Regions from separate parts of the Arhodomonas sp. SL1 genome, predicted to be linked through region 1. Evidence: riboswitches for the same ligand, from Rfam matches in the RefSeq annotation. Region 1 holds a riboswitch; the other holds the start of a gene.
What was found. Region 1 has a riboswitch for thiamine pyrophosphate ahead of ACQ754_RS13075 (sodium:solute symporter family transporter). Riboswitches for the same ligand answer to the same signal wherever they lie in the genome.
Positions count from the first base shown of each region.

Region 2: another riboswitch for thiamine pyrophosphate. It lies ahead of thiS (sulfur carrier protein ThiS); the one in region 1 lies ahead of ACQ754_RS13075 (sodium:solute symporter family transporter).

Region 1 covers NZ_JBPODZ010000009.1:74,359-83,352, reverse strand. The annotation lists gene ACQ754_RS13115 (ATP-binding protein) at 1-322, shown strand, start outside; gene ACQ754_RS13110 (sigma-54-dependent transcriptional regulator) at 319-1,692, shown strand; gene ACQ754_RS13105 (ACP phosphodiesterase) at 1,689-2,285, opposite strand; gene ACQ754_RS13100 (acyl-CoA thioesterase) at 2,282-2,704, opposite strand; gene ACQ754_RS13095 (DEAD/DEAH box helicase) at 2,721-3,992, opposite strand; gene grxD (Grx4 family monothiol glutaredoxin) at 4,181-4,507, shown strand; gene rnt (ribonuclease T) at 4,832-5,497, opposite strand; gene pyrC (dihydroorotase) at 5,540-6,601, opposite strand; TPP riboswitch at 6,725-6,830, shown strand; gene ACQ754_RS13075 (sodium:solute symporter family transporter) at 6,820-8,202, shown strand; gene ACQ754_RS13070 (argininosuccinate synthase) at 8,270-8,994, shown strand, end outside.
Region 2 covers NZ_JBPODZ010000015.1:14,933-23,926, forward strand. The annotation lists gene ACQ754_RS15015 (ADP-ribosylglycohydrolase family protein) at 13-1,092, shown strand; gene ACQ754_RS15020 (SHOCT domain-containing protein) at 1,285-1,503, shown strand; gene ACQ754_RS15025 (hypothetical protein) at 1,562-1,783, shown strand; gene ACQ754_RS15030 (CorA family divalent cation transporter) at 1,761-2,420, shown strand; TPP riboswitch at 2,581-2,681, shown strand; gene thiS (sulfur carrier protein ThiS) at 2,783-3,016, shown strand; gene ACQ754_RS15040 (thiazole synthase) at 3,060-3,848, shown strand; gene ACQ754_RS15045 (IclR family transcriptional regulator) at 3,946-4,734, opposite strand; gene ACQ754_RS15050 (TRAP transporter substrate-binding protein) at 4,902-6,014, opposite strand; gene ACQ754_RS15055 (TRAP transporter large permease) at 6,125-7,441, opposite strand; gene ACQ754_RS15060 (TRAP transporter small permease subunit) at 7,441-7,989, opposite strand; gene ACQ754_RS15065 (GMC family oxidoreductase) at 8,286-8,994, shown strand, end outside.

The DNA of each region.
Region 1 (8,994 bases):
CGAGCAGGCCCTGGGCTATCTCCTCGGCAACGCCGCCGACCATGCCGGCTCGCGGGTCCTGGCCTCTGTGACCGCGGGGGAGGGGAAGGTGCGGTTCGCCATCGAGGACGATGGCCCCGGGGTCGCGGAGGCCCTCTGGGGGCGCTGTTTCGAGCCCTTCTACTCGACGCGGCCCACCGGGGAGGGGGCCGGTCTCGGGCTCTCGGTGGTCCATGGCATCGCCGAGGCCCATGGCGGTGCCGTGGCCTTCGAGGATCCCGGATGGCTCGGCGGTGCCCGGGTGGTGCTCGAGATCCCGGCAGCCAGCGAGGAGGGGGCATGAGTGGCGACGGCGCTCGGGTGCTCGTGGTGGAGGACGATGCCGCGCTGGCCGGACTGATCGTCGACGAGCTCGCCGAAGCGGGGCTGGCGGCGGAGTCCGTGGCCAGCGCCGAGGCGGCCCGGCAGCGACTGGCCACCGGCGGCGTCGATTTGGTGGTCAGCGACCTGCGGCTCCCTGGAGAGGACGGGATGGGGTTGCTCGAGCGGGTCCGCGCCAGTGAGGATGGCGCGTTGGTCGCCTTCGTCGCCATCACCGCCTTCGGCAGCATCCGCCAGGCCGTGGACGCGCTCAAGCGCGGCGCCGACGACTTCCTGACCAAGCCGCTGGATTTCGATCATTTGCTGGTCAGCGTGGAAAAGGCGCTGGCCCACCGCCGGTTGCTGCGCCGGGTCTCGGAGATGGAGGCCGCGGCGCGCGAGGGCTCGGATTTCCACGGCATGATCGGCCGCAGCGACGCGATGCTCTCGCTGTTTGACGTGATCCGCCGCATCGCCGCCGTGGGGGCCTCGGTGCTGATCACCGGGGAGAGCGGTACCGGCAAGGAACTGGTGGCCCGGGCGCTGCACGCCGAGAGTGGCCGCTCGGAGGGGCCCTTCGTCGCCGTCAACTGCGCCGGGGTGCCGGCGGATCTGCTCGAGAGCGAGTTCTTCGGCCACGTCCGCGGTGCCTTCACGGGGGCACAGCGGGCCCGGGAGGGGCTGTTTCGGGCCGCCGACGGCGGCACCCTCTTCCTCGACGAGATCGGGGAGATGCCGGCCCCCCTCCAGGCCAAGCTGCTCCGGGTGCTGGAAGACGGCCGCTTCCGCCCCGTGGGCGCCGAGCACGAGGAGCAGGTGGATGTGCGTGTGGTGGCGGCCACCAACGCGGACCTGGAGGCGGCGGTGGCCGACGGCACCTTCCGTGAGGATCTCTTCTACCGTCTGGAGACCTTCCGGATCGAGGTGCCACCGCTACGCGAGCGCGGCGACGACCTGGATCTGCTCACCGCCCGCTTTGCCGCCCGCTTCGCCGGGGCACTCGGCCGCGATACGCCGGAGCTGGCCCCCGAGGTGGTGGCGCTGCTGGCCCGCTACCCGTTCCCGGGCAATGTCCGCGAGCTCGCCAACACCATGGAGCGGGCGGTCACCCTCAGCCGCGACGGCAGAATCCGCCGGGAGGACCTGCCCCCGCGGCTGCTGCGCCATGCGGGGCGAGATTCCGGGGAAGGGGAGAGTGGGCCCGCTATCCTGCGCCCCCTTGCGGAGGTGGAGCGCGAGCACGTCCGCGCCGTGATGCAGGCGGTGGGCGGCAACAAGCGCCGCGCCGCCGAGATCCTTGGGATCGGGCGACAGACCCTGTACCGCAAGCTCGAGGGCTCGCCCGCGGATTAGCCGTGGGTGCGCCGCCGGCGTTGGTGCTCGCCGAAGGCTTCCAGGGCCGGCAGGAAGGCGCGGAAATCCCTCTCCAGCGCGGGATAGAGGGCGGCGAGGTCCTCGCCGGTGCCCCGGAGCAGCTCCGGGCGCCGGGGCAGGCGCGTCGACATACGCTCCAGGGCCATCACCGTGTTGTCCAGGCAGGCATAGGAGGCCAGCCAGTCATCGGCCCGCATCTGTGGGAGGAGACGGGCCAGCCGCGGCGGCAGCAGGCCGTGCCGTGCCTCCAGGGCGGCATACGCCCGCGCGGTGAACTGCGACAGGGGCTCGGGATGCAGGCGTACCCAGTCGCGGGCCAGGAAATGGTCGAACACCATGTCTAGGATGATGCCTGCGGCGCGACGGCGGTGCGGTGGGAACCGGCGCCGTGCCCGGCGGACCACGGGATGGTCGTCGGTGAAGCAGTCCACCCGCCGGTGCATATGGATGCCCGCGCGGACGCCGGCCGGTAGTTCTGGGTCCGGGCGGCCCCGGACGAAATCGCCCATCAGGTTCCCGGCGAGCAGCGCATCGTCATCGCCGGCGAGCCAGGCGTGGGCGAGGAAGTTCATTCCGCCGCGGGGAGCAGTGTGCGGATCGCCTCGGGGATGGGGATGGAGTGGCCCGCGTGGTGGTCCACCCAGACCATGAGGGCGGTGCCGCTGGCGTAGAGCACCTCCGCATCGGCGCCGTCGCGGATCTCGTAGAAGGTCTCCACGCTGCTGCGCCGCGGCGGGGTGGCGAGCATGCGCACGCGCACGGTGGCCGGGTAGACGATGGAGCGGCGGAACTCGCAGTAGGCGTTTACGAGCACGGGGCCGGTGGCGGTGCCCGCGCCGACGCCCTCGCCGATGCCCACCTGGTGCATCCAGTCGATGCGCACCTGCTCGAAATAGCGGAAGTACACGGTGTTGTTCACGTGGCCCAGGGCGTCCTGATCACCCCAGCGCACCGGGAACTCGCTCTCGGCGAGCAGGCTCTTCTCGCTCACTGCTTCGCCCTCCGTTTCAGCCCTGCGGTGCCGTGGGGCGGTTGCCGCCACTGCGCCGCCGGCCGCCGCCACGTCCGCCATTGCGCGGCGGACCGCTGCGGCGCTGATTCTGTACCCGTTTGGCGGGCTTGATGTCCTCGACGATGAGCTCCGGCGGGGCCAGCTCCGAGGGGATCTTCTGATCGATGAAGGCCTCGATGTCGGGTAGCGAGTAGACGTAGCTCTCGCAGGCGAAGCTGATGGCGTCGCCCTTCTCCCCCGCCCGCGCGGTACGCCCGATGCGGTGGACGTAGTCCTCGGCGTCCTGGGGCAGGTCGTAGTTGATCACGTGGGAGACGCCGGGGATATGCAGGCCGCGGGCGGCGACGTCGGTGGCCACCAGCACCGGCAGCTCGCCCTTCTGGAAGGCGCTGAGCAGTTCCTCGCGCTTTTTCTGGGGGATATCCCCGGAGAGCACGGCGGTGTTGATGTCATTGCCCAGCAGATAGCCGGTGACCCGGTCGGCGGTGCGCTTGGTGTTGACGAAGACCATGGTCCGGGTCACGTCCTTGCTGCGCAGCACCCCCAGCAGCAGCCCGATCTTCTGGTTGTTCTCCACGTGGTAGAGCTTCTGGTTGACCTTCTCCGCGGTGATCTGCTCGGGCTCGATCTCCACGGTATCCGGGTCGTTCATGTGCTCCCAGGCCAGCTCCTTGACCCGTTGGGACAACGTCGCCGAGAAGAGCATGTTGATGCGCTTCTCCGGGGGCGGCATCCGTCGCAGCAGGAAGCGGATATCGGAGATGAAACCCATGTCGAACATGCGATCGGCCTCGTCGAGGACGGCGACCTCCACGTTGTCCAGGGTGAACACCCGCTGCTTGTAGAAGTCGATGATCCGCCCCGGGGTGCCGATGAGGATGTCCACCCCTTCCTCGAGGCGCCGGCGCTGCTTCTCGTAGCCGGTGCCGCCGTAGATGCAGGCGAACTCCATACCGGTGAAGTAGCCGAGCTTCTCGGCGTCCCGGTGGATCTGCAACGCCAGCTCCCGGGTCGGGGCGAGGATCACCGCCCACGGGCCGGTCTTGTCCGCGGCCACCGGCGTGGTCATCAGGTAGTGCATGGTGGCCAGCAGGAAGGCGGCGGACTTGCCGGTGCCGGTCTGGGCCTGGCCGGCCACGTCGCGGCCCTTCAGCGCCAGCGGTAGGGTGGACTCCTGGATGGGCATGCAGTGGCTGAATCCGGCCTCGTCGAGGCCCAGGAGCAGGGACTCGTGGAGCCCTAGCGAACGGAACGTTGTTTCGGTCAAATGGTCATTTTCCATGCCGCCGCAGGATAACGGATTTCCGCGGCACTTGGGAGAGGCATCGATGTAGGGGCACCGGCGGGCGGGCGGAAAACCCCGCGCCCGATCGGTGTATTTGGGCCCGGCCGTAGCGATAAGATGTGGCTGACATACGATACTGACCCGTTCACGGGCACGCGAGGAAGTAGGTTATGAGCGATATCCAGGGCACCATCCGCGAGCAGGTGGAAAGCAATCCGATCATCCTGTACATGAAGGGCACCCCGCAGTTTCCGCAGTGCGGGTTCTCCATGAAGGCATCCCAGGCGCTGGCCGGCTGCGGCAAGGAATTCGCCTACGTCAACGTCCTTGAGGACGAGGGTATCCGCCAGGGGGTCAAGGAGTTCGGTGATTGGCCGACCATCCCCCAGCTCTACGTCAACGGCGAGTTGGTGGGTGGCTGCGACATCATCCTGGAGATGTACGAGTCCGGGGATCTCCAGAAGCTGGTGGAGGAGGCCACCGGTAGCCAGGCCTGAGCCCTACGTTCCGGCAGCAGACCGGCGTACCGTCGGCACCGGGGCCGGTCCCGCGGCGCCCGCGGTACGGCCAGGGCTGATTGTGTTGGTCACCGTCGGCGGGGCGGGAATCCGTCACGGGAGACGCTGTGAACACCTCCCTGTACGCTCGACGGCGGCCATCCCTGGCCGCCGACGCTCCCGTGCCGGATTCCCGCCCCACCGACGGACTGTGCGGTAACCCGCGGATTTGTACCGGCGAGCGGCGGGTCCTTTCGGGTTGGCCTCTGGTAGCGGGGTCGTCGCCGGCTCGCCCGTATGCGCCGCGCGCTGGCGGGCGGTTTACTAGCGCGCCAAGGCCCCGTAATCCGGGAACCCGTTGAGCTCGTCCCAGCGATTGACGATGGCGCAGAACAGCTCTGCGGTCTTCTCGGCGTCGTAGATCGCCGAGTGGGCCTCGCGGCCGTCCCAGCCGGCACCGGAGGCCTTCACCGCGCGGGCGAGCACGGTCTGGCCATAGGCCAGCCCCGCCAGGGTGGCGGTGTCGAAGCAGGAGAACGGGTGGAAGGGGTTGCGCTTGATGCCGGTCCGCTCCACCGCGGCGTTGAGGAAACCGAGATCGAACCAGGCGTTGTGGCCCACCAGCACCGCGCGGGTGCAACCCGTCTCGCGGATCTCCTGGCGTACCGGTTTGAAAACCTGGCGCAGGGCCTGCTCTTCGGGTTTGGCCATGCGTAGCGGATGATCCGGGTCGATGCCGTTGAACTCCAGGGACTTGGGGTCCAGGTTCGCGCCTTCGAACGGCTCCACGTGGGTGGTGTGGGTCTCCGCGGGGTAGAGCAGCCCCTTATCATCGGCGCGTACGATCACCGCGGCGATCTGGAGCACCGCGTCGGTGGCGGCGTTCAGACCGCCGGTTTCGATATCCACCACCACGGGCAGGAATGACCGGAAGCGGTTGGCGATGGGGCGATGGGGCACGGTGCCGGCGTCGGGGGCGTTACGGTTCACGGTGATTCCGTCAGTGCTGCTCGCGGGGTTTGGGGTCGCCCATCATACACGCCCCACCGGCCCTTCGCCCTCGTCGGCCAGCCGCCAGGCGACCCGGCCCCCGGCCCGCAGGGGGACGATCCGCCCGCTGCCCAGGGGCAGGTCCTCGGGGACGGGCTCCGGGTCACGGACCAGCCGGATCCGTTCGCCGTTGCGTGGCAGGCCGTAGAAGTCCGGGCCGTGGTGGGCGGCGAAGCCCTCCAGTCGATTCAGTGCCCCGGCCGCCTCGAAGGCCTCCGCGTACAGCGCGAGGGCGTAGGGGGCGGTGTAGATCCCGGCGCAGCCGCAGGGGTTCTCCTTGGCGCTGCGGGGATGCGGGGCGGAGTCCGTGCCGAGGAAGAACTTGGGGTTGCCGGAGGTGGCCGCCGCGAGCAGCGCCTCGCGGTCGGTCTCGCGCTTTAGCACCGGCAGGCAATAGTGGTGCGGGCGGATGCCGCCCACCAACAGGTCGTTGCGGTTGAGCAGCAGGTGGTGGGCGGTGAGGGTACCGGCCAGCCGTTCCGGCCCCTGCTCCACGAACCGCACCCCAGCGGCGGTGGTGACATGCTCGAGCACCACCTTCAGCTGGGGATGGCGCTCGAGCAGCGGCGCGAGGCGCTCCTCCAAGAACACCCGCTCGCGGTCGAAGATGTCCACCCCCGACGTCGTGACCTCACCGTGGACGAGTAGCGGCAGTCCCGCCGCGGCCATGGCGGCGAGGGCTTCATCACAGCGGCCGAGATCGGTAACCCCGGAATCCGAGTTCGTCGTGGCACCGGCGGGATAGAGCTTTACGGCATGGACGGCCCCGCTCGCCGCGGCCGCCTCCACCATCTGCCCCGTGGTGTTGTCGGTGAGGTACAGGGTCATCAGCGGGGTGAAGCCGCTGCCCGGTGGTACCTGCTCGAGGATGCGGCGGCGGTAGGCCTCGGCTGCGTCCACGTCGGTCACCGGCGGGGTGAGGTTGGGCATGATGATGGCCCGGCCGAACTGACGCGCCGAGGCCGGGACCACGTCGGCGAGGACCTCGCCGTCGCGGAGGTGGAGGTGCCAGTCGTCCGGCCGCGTAAGGGTGATACTGTCCAATCCCGTTCCCCGTGCACGCGCGAATGTGGTGGCCATTGTAACGGCTCGCTGTCGGTCGTGTGCCGCCCACTGGGTTGCCAGCCCACCCCTCGTGGCGGCAGACTTGTGCCTCGACAAACCATTCACAGTCGCCAGGGGAGCCCTATACAGGGCTGAGAGTGCGCAGTGGCGCAGACCCTGGAACCTGAACCGGGTCATACCGGCGGAGGAAGCGCGACATGTCCCTTCTTACCCTCGTTGTCGTCGTGGCGGCATTGGCCGTGTTCACCTGGCTGGGCGTGCGCGCCCGCTACGTCCACGGCGGCCTGGACGACTATGTGACCGCCCGCAACAGCCAGGGCGGCCGCGTCATTGGCCTGTCCTTCCTGGCCTCCGGCATGGGTGCCTGGATCCTGTTCGCGCCGCCGGAGGTGGGGGCGTTCGTGGGGCCGGTGGCCCTGGGTGGCTACGCCCTCGGTTCAGCACTGCCGTTCTTCGTCCTCGGCCTCTGGGGGCCGGCCATGCGACGGCGGTTGCCCGCGGGCCGCAGCATCGGCGAGTTTGCCGCCAGCGTCTACGGCCAGGGGGTGCGCCGCTGGGTGGCCTTCATATCGGCGCTGTATATGCTCTGCTTCCTGGCCGCCGAGCTCACCGCCATCGGTGCCATCACCGGCATGCTCTCCGGTATCCCCGGCTGGGCAGCAGTGATCGGTGTCGCGTCGGCAACATTGGCGTACACCGCCCTCGGCGGGCTTCGGGCGAGCCTGGTCACCGACCGCTGGCAGGCGTGGCTGCTGCTGGCGCTGGTGGCGCTGGTGGCCGGCGTGGCGGTCTCAAAGGCAGGGGAGGGAGACGCTGGGGCGCTGAGCCTCCCCGCGGTGCCCGTGGCCGATGCCCTGGGGGTGGCGGCGGCGCTGGTCATCGCCGTCACCGCCGCGAACCTATTTCACCAGGGCTACTGGCAGCGGGTGTGGGCGGCGCGGGATGGTGCGGCGCTGGGACGCGGCGCGCTGCTCGGTGGCGTGACCACCATCGTGGTGGTGGCGGTGATCGGTGGCCTGGGCCTCTACGCCGCCGCGGCGGGACTGCCCCTGGGGGAGCCGCCGGTGCCGTTCTTCGCGCTCCTCGCCGAGGCCCCGGCCTGGCTGACCGTGCCCGCGCTGGTCCTGGCGGTGACCCTGGTGGCTTCCTCGGTGGATACGCTGCAGAACGGCTTGGCCTCGCTGCTGGTCACCGAGGGCCGCGGGCGCGGGCTCTCCCTCGCGGTGGCACGGGGGGTTACCGTCGCCCTGATGATCCCGGTGGTGGCCATCGCCCTGCAGGGGATCTCGGTGTTGCGGCTCTTCCTCATCGCCGATCTGCTCTGTGCCACCACGGTGGTGCCGGTGTTCCTGGGGCTGTGGTCGCGTATGGGTCCCGCCGCGGCGGTGGCCGGGGCCCTCGCCGGGCTCGTGGGGGCCGTCATCCCCGGCTGGGTGAGCACCGGTAGCGTCGTCGGCGGGCCATTGGCCGCGAGCTTCCCGGACGGCGTGCCCACTCTCGGCCCCTTCGCCGGCGCACTCATTGCCTCCGCGCTGGTGAGCCTACTGGTCGCCGCGATCGCCCCGGGGCGGCGCCCTTGATTTGTCGGGGTGGCCATCCGATCATAGCCGGTCGTTTCGAACTGGGATTTTCAGGGGCGTTCCCGCGATGAGTGATGTGAAAAAGGTGGTGCTCGCGTACTCCGGTGGGCTGGATACCTCGGTGATCCTGCAGTGGCTGCGGGAGACTTACAACTGCGAGGTGGTGACCTTTACCGCCGATCTCGGCCAGGGCGAGGAGCTCGAGCCGGCCCGCGCCAAGGCCGAACAGCTCGGGGTGCGCGAGGTCTACATCGACGATCTCCGCGAGGAATTCGTTCGCGACTACGTCTTCCCCATGTTCCGGGCCAACGCCATCTACGAGGGCGAGTACCTGCTCGGCACCTCCATCGCCCGGCCGCTCATCGCCAAGCGCCAGATCGAGATCGCCCGGGAGACCGGGGCCGATGCCGTCTGCCACGGGGCCACCGGTAAGGGCAACGACCAGGTCCGCTTCGAGCTCGGCTACTACGGCCTGGAGCCCGGCATCAAGGTGATCGCCCCCTGGCGGGAATGGGACCTGAACTCCCGGGAGAAGCTCCTCGCTTATGCCGAGCGTCACGGCATCCCCATCGAGGGCAAGACCGAGGGCGGCGGCTCGCCGTACTCCATGGACGCCAACCTCCTGCACATCTCCTACGAGGGTGGTGTGCTGGAGGACCCGTGGACCCCGGCCGAGGAGTCCATGTGGCGCTGGAGCGTGGCCCCGGAGCAGGCCCCGGACCGGCCCACCGAGATCGATATTACCTTCGAGGGCGGTGACCCGGTGGCCATCGATGGCGAGCGGATCGACCC
Region 2 (8,994 bases), on a different contig from region 1:
CGGGGCCAGGCCATGATCGTGGGTGAGACGTTTTCCGGGTGCCTCATCGGCGGCGCCATCGGTGATGCGCTGGGGGCGCCAGTGGAGTTCCTCAGTGCCGACCAGATCAACGCCCGTTACGGCAGGGAGGGGGTCCGTGACTTCGAGCCCGCCTACGGGCGGAGCGGCGCCATCACCGACGACACCCAGATGACGCTGTTCACCGCCGACGGCCTCCTGCGCTGGACCCTCGCCCGCTACCGCGGCGCTCAGGACGCTCGGCCCGCCGATTACGTGGCCCGCGCCTATGGCCGCTGGCTCGCCACCCAGAACGGCGGACGCATTCCGGCCTGGGCGGCCGATGAGCCACCCGGCTGGCTGTACAGCCAAGACGCGCTCCACAGCCGCCGTGCCCCCGGCAACACCTGCCTGTCCGCGCTCAGGCAAATGGCACAAGCGAGCGACCGCGCCGACAACGACAGCAAGGGCTGTGGTGGGGTGATGCGGGTCGCCCCAGTCGGGTTGCTGGCGGCCACCCACGGCCCCGATGCCGCGCCCTTCGCCTTCGAACTGGGCTGTGAGGTGGCCGCCATCACCCACGGCCACATCAGCGGCCAGCTCCCGGCGGGGGTGCTGGCGGCGATGATCACCCGGCTGGTCCACGGCGACGACATGCTCGAGGCCTGGCGCGTGGCCCGAGGACTGCTGGTGGCCGAGCCGGGCCATGAGGAGACGCTGAGCCTGCTGGACCGGGCGGTGCGACTCGCCCGCCGCAATCCGGACCGCCGCAAGGCCCTGGTCACCCTCGGCGAGGGCTGGGTCGCGGAGGAGGCGCTGGCGATCGCGCTGTACTGCGCGCTCTCCCGGGATGACTTCGAGGCGGCGGTAACCCTCGCGGTCAGCCACGGCGGCGACAGCGACTCCACCGGCGCCATCTGCGGCAACCTGCGCGGCGCCGAGCGCGGCCGCCGCGGCATCCCGGATCACTGGTGGGGTGCTGAAAACCTGGAGCTGTGGACGACGCTGCTGATCACCGCCGTCGAGCTGCGCCGGCTCACCGGGCTCGACGACAGCGCCTATCAGGAGATCGCCGAGCTCTTTCCCCTGGAGTGATGGTTCTGCAATGCTGCGGCTGACAGGGAGCGGGAGGAAACCGATATGAAAAGGCATCTCAAAGTCCCGGCCGCGGGATCCGTCGCTGCCGTCACGTTGGCCCCGAGTTGGGTGTGGGCACAACAAGGCGCGGATGCGTACGGGCCTCGTTACGGCCCCCACATGATGGATTGGGGTGGAGGTTGGTTCGGCATGATCCTTGGGCCGCTCATGATGATCCTGGTGCTGGTGATCGTGGTCGCCGCGGCCGCCTTGCTGGTGCGTTGGCTCGGCGGACCCTGGCATGGGCCACAGCCACCGCAGCAAGGACAGCCAGGGCGCACGCCGCTCGATATCCTCAAGGAGCGCTATGCCCGAGGCGAGATCGACACGGAAGAGTTCCAGGAACGCCGCCGCGTGCTGGAAGAGTGACACACCGCGAGCACCGCACACCGGCATAGTCCCAACGGTAACTAGGCTGTTTGATGCCATGTCCGAGCTGTCCACTCGCCCCTACGAGCTGCGTGACCGGCCACGCAGCGGCACCGCCCCCGGCACGCTGGTGGCCCCACCCGGATCCCATGCACCCGTGATCAACGTCATGGCTTATGACGACGACCATCTGCTCGAGCACTGGGAGATCACCCTCGAGCAGCTCGAGGGTGATCGGGGGACACAAACTGCTGTGGGTGGATGTACGCGGACTTGGTGATGCCGCCATTATCGAACGCCTCGGCAGCCTGTTCGATCTCCACCCGCTCGCCTTGGAGGACGTGCTCAATACCCACCAACGACAACGACCGAAGGCGGAGAACTACGGGACAAACACCTCCGTCATCACGCGCCTACCCCACTGGGGCAACGAGACCCTGGAGCTCGAGCAGATCAGCCTGTTCCTTAGCGACGGGCTGGTCGTCTCCGTCCAGGAACACGCCATCGACTGCTTTGACCCGGGGCGTGCACGCATCCGCAAGAATGCCGGCAAGCGGGGGTGCCTGCTGCGCGCCGACTACCTGGCCTATGCCCTGCTCGACGCGGTGGTGGACAGCTACTTTCCACTGCTGGAGCAGTACGCCGAACGTATCGAAGACGTGGAGCAGGCCGCGCTGACGCATCCTGATCAGACAGGCGTACTCGAGATCCAGCGCCTTAAGCGCGAGCTGCTGCAAACGCGACGCGCCATCTGGCCGCAACGCGAGGTCTTCCGCATTCTGCGCGAGGGCGACGAGCGCATTGCCGGCGACACGGGGCTGTTCCTGCGCGACTGCGAGGATCAGTCCTCCAGATCATGGACCTGCTCGAGGTCTACGTTCTTCCGCCGCCGGGGCTGGCTCGGACCACGACCGTGATAGAGAGGCTGCACCCGACCGACGATCCGCAGAACAATCAACGCCCCAGATCGTGTGGCTCGCGGATGGGTTCGCGCGGCGGCGCCTCCAGCTCCACGCCCTGTTGACAGCTCACCGGCAGCCCTCTAGCTTCTCAGCAGGATAAGCTGGAACGTACACGACGAGGCAGCGGGGGTGCCCGGCCATTGCAGGGCGGGCTGAGAGAGTCCCTTGGAACCTGAACCGGTTCATACCGGCGTAGGGAGCTGTGGCCTACCCTTCATCCCGCCTTCGGCGGCGGCCCCGCCAGCCTCAACGCTTGGACATCGTACGGTCTGCCACTGCAACGTGGCCACACCGTCCACCGCGGAGGTGCATTCGACGTGAACGCGCAGCCCCCCTATGAGGCGGATACGCTCACGGTGACGGTCAACGGCGAACCACATCGCGTCTCCGGTGGGATATCCGTCGCCACCTTACTCGAAACGCTTTCCTATCCACGGCGCAACATTGCTGTTGCGGTCAACCGGCAGGTCGTCCCGCGCTCGGAGCACGGCGCTTATAGACTCGCCGATGGCGACGCGGTGGACGTAGTGCAAGCCGTCGGGGGCGGCTGAACCGCACAACACCGCAGATGGCACACTGAGGGGCATTTCTGCGATGCAAGATGATAACGACCGGCTGTTCCTCGCCGGACAGCATTACGACTCGCGCCTCCTGGTTGGCACGGGTCGATACCGTAGCCTCGAGGAGGCGCGCTGCGCGATCCTGGCGAGTGGGGCCGAGATCGTCACGGTCGCCATTCGACGGTTGTCGGACGCTCCCGAGGGCAGTGGGTTGCTACCCATGCTGCGCGAGCTCGGCTGCAGCGTACTGCCCAACACGGCAGCGTGCTTCACCGTCGAGGACGCGGTCTATACCTGCCAGCTCGCCCGCGAGCTCCTCGACGGGGAATCCCTGTGCAAGCTCGAGGTCTTCGGTGATGAGAGCCTCCATCCGGATGTACGAGCGACCCTGGAGGCCGCAGAACGCCTGGTGGGCGACGGCTTCCAGGTGATGGCCTATACCACCGACGACCCGCTGATCGCCAAGGAGCTCGAGTCTATAGGCTGCGCCGCGGTAATGCCCTTGGGCGCCCCGATTGGATCGGGGTTGGGGATACGCAACACACTGAATATTCGTCGGATCGCCGAGACAGTGGACGTCCCCGTGCTCGTGGACGCAGGGGTCGGCACCGCCTCCGACGCCGCCGTGGCCATGGAACTCGGTTGCGATGCCGTACTGCTGAACACCGCGATCGCGCACGCCCGGGACCCGGCGCGGATGGCCGATGCCATGCGCCACGCCGTGATTGGCGGACGCCAGGCCTGGTTGGCCGGCCGCATGGCCCCACGGGACTACGGTGTCCCGTCGTCACCCATGCAGGGGGTAGCTGGCACGGATGCCTGACAGACCCTGCAACCGACCGGACACGCCCTATCAGCACGTGCCCGGTAAACCCGGAGACCGGGCGTAGCGGGGCCTAACGGATCAGGCACCCGCCCAACTAGGCGTCCGGCTCCTCCGCTACGTCGGTGTACAGCACGGTTTCCAGCTCCCGCGCTGCGGAACGCAAATCGGGAACGAATTCGCGCAGGGTGTCGAGGCTGCGACGAAAGACCGGTGCGTGGATCGAGACGGCGACGACGGGGGGACCCGAAGTCGGCATCACGGGCACGGCCACGGCCACCATCTCCGAGAGGAACTCCTGGTCGTCGGTTCCGACCCGCGTACGCCGGATCTCGGCCAGCGCTGCCTCCAGGCGATCCGCGTCGGTGATGGTCTGGGGGGTCATGGGCTCGAGCACCTTGCTCTTGATGATCCGATCACGGACACGCTTGGGTTGCAGGGCGAGCAGGAGCTTGCCGGTTGCGGTGCAGTGCAACGGCACATGCGAACCGACGTCGAAGCGGATGCGCAGCGGCCACTGGGTGTCGACCCGATCGATATAGGTCAGTTGTCCCCCATCGAGAAGGACGATATTGCAGGCCTCCCCCACCTTTTCGGCGAGCCCGCGCAACACCGCATGGCGGGCTGCGTGCCCCGGTTGGCTCTGCAGCACTTCCAATGCAAGGCGCTGCAGTGCCGGGCCCGTGGCATAGCGACGGGCATCGGCTTCACGGATGAGGTGGCCGGTACTCTCGAGCAGGGTCACCAAACGATGCACCGTCGGTTTGGGTAACCCGACGGCGTCGGTGAGCTCCGGTAGCGAAAGGGGACGCCCGGCACCGGTGATAGTGTGCAGCACCTTCAACAGGCGCTCACCGGTGGAGCCCGTCGATCTCGTACGGCCCATAGAGTGTCGGTTCCCAACTCTTGTCTGGCGCGAGGCATGGCGTTGAGTATCCGCCGCGACATCGCCCGCGCGCGCATCGAGTGAAAGGTCCCCCAAAGAAACGCGGAGGCGGGCCGGACTACCGGCCCGCCTCCGCGCGATGCGCTGCCGGACAGCACCTTGCCGCCCTATTCGCGGGCTGCCGCCGCCTCACGGACCAAGTTGTTGTAAAGCGTGAGGTTGCGCGAGTGATAAGGATACACCATCTCCGCGAAATCCGCTTGAGACTGATACACCCGAGCAAAGAACTCACTATCGTCCAGATAATCCTGGATGATGGTGTTCTGGGCCTCGATGAACGCCGTGTAGTATTCCTCCGGTGTATCGCGGACCTGGATGCCCTCCTCCTGGTACTGCTGAACGGCCTGCGAGTTCTCGCGGAGATTGACGTGCTGGGTCTTGGCCACGGAGGCGAGGACCGCGGTCTCCACGATGGCCTTCAGGTCGTCGGGCAGGCTCTCCCAGAAATCCTTGTTGAACTGGAGCTCGCCAACATCCGTCTGCTGGTGCAGGCCCTGCAGATAGTAGTAGTCCCAGATGTTGTTGAGACCGAGGGCGCGGTCATCGGCCGGCCCGATCCACTCCGCTGCATCGATGGTCCCCCGCTCCGCGGAGGGCACGATCTCGCCGCCCGGCATGGCTACGGCCGGCACACCCATCTCGTTGTAGGTCCGCCCGGCGATCCCCGGCGGGGCCCGGTACTTCAGCTGGCGGAACTGCTCCATGCTCTCAAATGGCTGCGAGAACCAACCCAGCGGATCCGGCCCCATGGGCTGCAGCAAAAACGGTACCGTGTCGTACCCCATCACCTCCTCGGTGAGCTCGGTATACAGTTCCTGGCCTTCGCCCTCGTAATACCAGGACATCAGGGTCTGCTGATCCATACCCGTGCTCGCCGGAACATTGGAAAACAGCACATAGGCGGCGTGCTTGCCGGACCAGTAGTGGGGCCAGGCATAGCCGGCCTCCACCACGCCGTCACTGACCGCGTCGAGGATCTCGAATGCCTGCACCTCGGCACCGTCCGGCAGGACACGGGCCTGCAGGCGGCCGCCGGACATCCGCTCCAGGCGATCCGCAAAGTCCTCCACCAGACCGAAGTAGATACTGGAGTTTGGCACCGCGGTCTGAATGCTGAATTCGTAGACCTCTTCCTGGGCCTGCGCGCTACCGGCACCCACCACTGCCAACGTGGCCGCGGCCAGCCCGGACAGGGCCATGCGATACATTTGCCTTTTCATGTCTCTCTCCTCCACTCGCTCAGGAGACTCCCTGAATACGTTCGAATACCGTCTGTGATTGTGGATCGCGCCTCCTCCTTTACTGCGGAAACACACGAATCCCCCGATGCTCAATCAAGCACCGACGGCAGCCAGAGAATGATCTGCGGGAATGCAGCAAGCAGCAGCACGACGACCAGCTGGAGTAGCACGAACTGACTCATGCCCACATAGATGTCGCCCATCCGCCACTGCGGCACCACGCCCTTGAGGAAGTACGCCGACAGCGCCATTGGCGGCGTCAGCCACGACGTCTGCAGCGTTACCGCCACGAGCACGCTGAACCAAAGCGGATCGAAGCCCAGCTCCGCCACCGTCGGCAGGAAGATCGGTACGATCACCAGCACGATGGGGATCCACTCCAGCGGCGAACCGAGCACGAAGACGATGCCGAGCATGATGAGCAGCATCGCACTGGGGGCGAGATTCATCGCGAGCAACCACTCGGTGAGCAGATCGGCAGAGCCAAGGCGCGAGAAGATCGCGCCAAAGAAGTTGGCCGCCCCAAGCAGGAACATGATCATCGCCGAGTTCTGGAGGGTGCTGTAGACGCAGGTGCGCACCTTCTTCCAGGTCATTCGACGGTAGGCAAGCGCGAGAATGAAGGCAGCCAGTGCGCCCGTGGCAGCGGCATCCGTCGGTGTCGCGATGCCGGCGATGATCGCGCCGAGGGTACAGGCAATGATCACCGTGACCGGGATCACCCCGAGCAACAGCTCCTTGAGCTTCTCGCTAAGGGTGGTCTCGGCAAGCTCGGCGGAGAGGACCGGCGGGCCCAGCTCCGGATTGAAGTAACTCCGCAGCAGCGTATAGGCAATGTAGGTTCCGGCGAGCAGCAGCCCGGGGACGATAGCCGCCGTGAACAGCTCGCTCACCGGGACACCCACCACCGGGCCCATCACGATAAGCATGATGCTCGGGGGGATGAGAATGCCCAGCGTCCCCCCCGCCCCGATGGCCCCCGCAGAGAGGCGGTCGCTATAGCCGTTTTTCTGCATGATCGGCGCGGCCATGACGCCAAGCACCGTCACGGAAGCGCCCACGATGCCGGTCGCGGCGGCGAACACCGTCGCCACCAGCAACACCACCAGGTAGAGCGAACCGCGCAGGCCACCGAGCAGCAGCCGCAGTGCCCGAAAGACCCGATCCATAAGGCCGGATTGCTCGAGCACGTAGCCCATGAACAGGAACAACGGCACCGCCGCCAACGTGGTGTTGCGCATCAGCGCGAAGAACTGCGCCTGCATCAGCTTGAAGACGCGGTCCTCCATGCCGATGAAGCCGAACACCAGGCCGATGAAGATGAAGGTGAAGGCCATCGGGTAGCCGGTGAGGATGCCGATGAACAGCACCGCGAGGGAGACAAGACCAAGGATGGGCTCGCTCATCAGCCGAACTCCCGGAAGCGGCGGTTCGTAACGACGGAATAGAAGCTCTTGAGCAGCTCCGAGACACCCTGGATGAGCAACAGGACGCCGGTGACCGGCATGACCGTCTTCAGCGGGTAGATCACCGGCATCCAGGGGCTGGTAATGATGCGCTCGCCACGCATCCACGACACCGCAGCGTAGTCATAGGTGGCGATGGTGAAGAACAGGATCGCGGGAAAGAACAGCACGATCGTGAATGTGCCGTCGATCAGTCCCTGCGCCCGGGGCGAGAGGACGTTGAACAAGAAATCCGCCCGCACGTGGGCATCACGGCCGAGGGTATAGGCCGCACCGAGCATGAACATCGCCCCGTAGAGCATGTACGTGATGTCGTAGGCCCACATGGTCGGCCGGTTGAACCCGTAGCGGGCGACCACCTCGTAGACCAACGCGCCGATAAGCGGAACGATGAGCCACGCTGCCGCTTTACCCACCCAGTAGCCTGGCAGATCGAGCCAAGCGACCACGGTACGCAGGCGCCGCTCCCCCCCTTCTGTCAGCCCCATGACGCCGCTCCGTTCGGGACGCCACCAAGGCCATGGACGGAAGACACGCGCCCTAGCCGTCGGCTGGACCGCATGCGTAACTCTCCTCCTCGTCAACGGGCACTCGCATCGCTGCCGTATCCCCGATGCCTACTGCCACTGGTTCTTATATTGATATTTACTGTCTCAGTATGGAAGCTGTTAGACGACATGCAAGGGGGAAGACGATCCCACGCAGGGACAAGGGGACGGGCATCGCGGGCCGATAGCCCACGGCGGTCTGCCAGTCCGTGGCGCGACTGGCATCGGAGCACAGCATGAGCGCGAGCAAGTTCGATTACATCATCGTCGGTGCCGGATCCGCAGGCTGCGTGTTGGCCAACCGGCTGAGCGCGGACGGCCGGTATAGCGTGCTGGTGCTGGAGGCGGGCCCGCGGGACCGGTATCCATGGATCCACGTCCCAATCGGCTACGGAAAGACAATGTTTCACACCGGGATCAACTGGGGCTACTGGACTGAAGCGGACCCCGGCATCGCCGGCCGCTCGATGTACTGGCCCCGAGGCAAGGTGCTCGGTGGCTCGAGCTCAATCAACGGGCTCATCTATATCCGCGGCCAGCACGAGGACTTCAACGATTGGGTGAGACTGGGCAACGAGGGGTGGAGCTGGCAGGACGTGCTGCCCTACTTCCGCCGATCCGAGCGCCAGCAGCGCGGCGCCGACGACTACCACGGCGACGACGGTCCACTGTCGGTCTCCGATATCCCCGAGCGCAACGAGCTCTGCGACGCCTTCATTGCGGCCGGCCAGGAGATCGACATCCCCCGCAACGACGATTTCAATGGCGCCACCCAGGAGGGCGTGGGCTACTTCCAGCTCACCGTGCGCAATGGCCGCCGCTGCAGCGCGGCCGTGGCGTTCCTGCGACCCGCCATGGAGCGCCCGAATCTCCACGTGGAGACCGATGCGCTATGCGAGCGGGTGCTGCTCCAGGGGGGCCGCGCCGTGGGCGTGCGTTACCGTC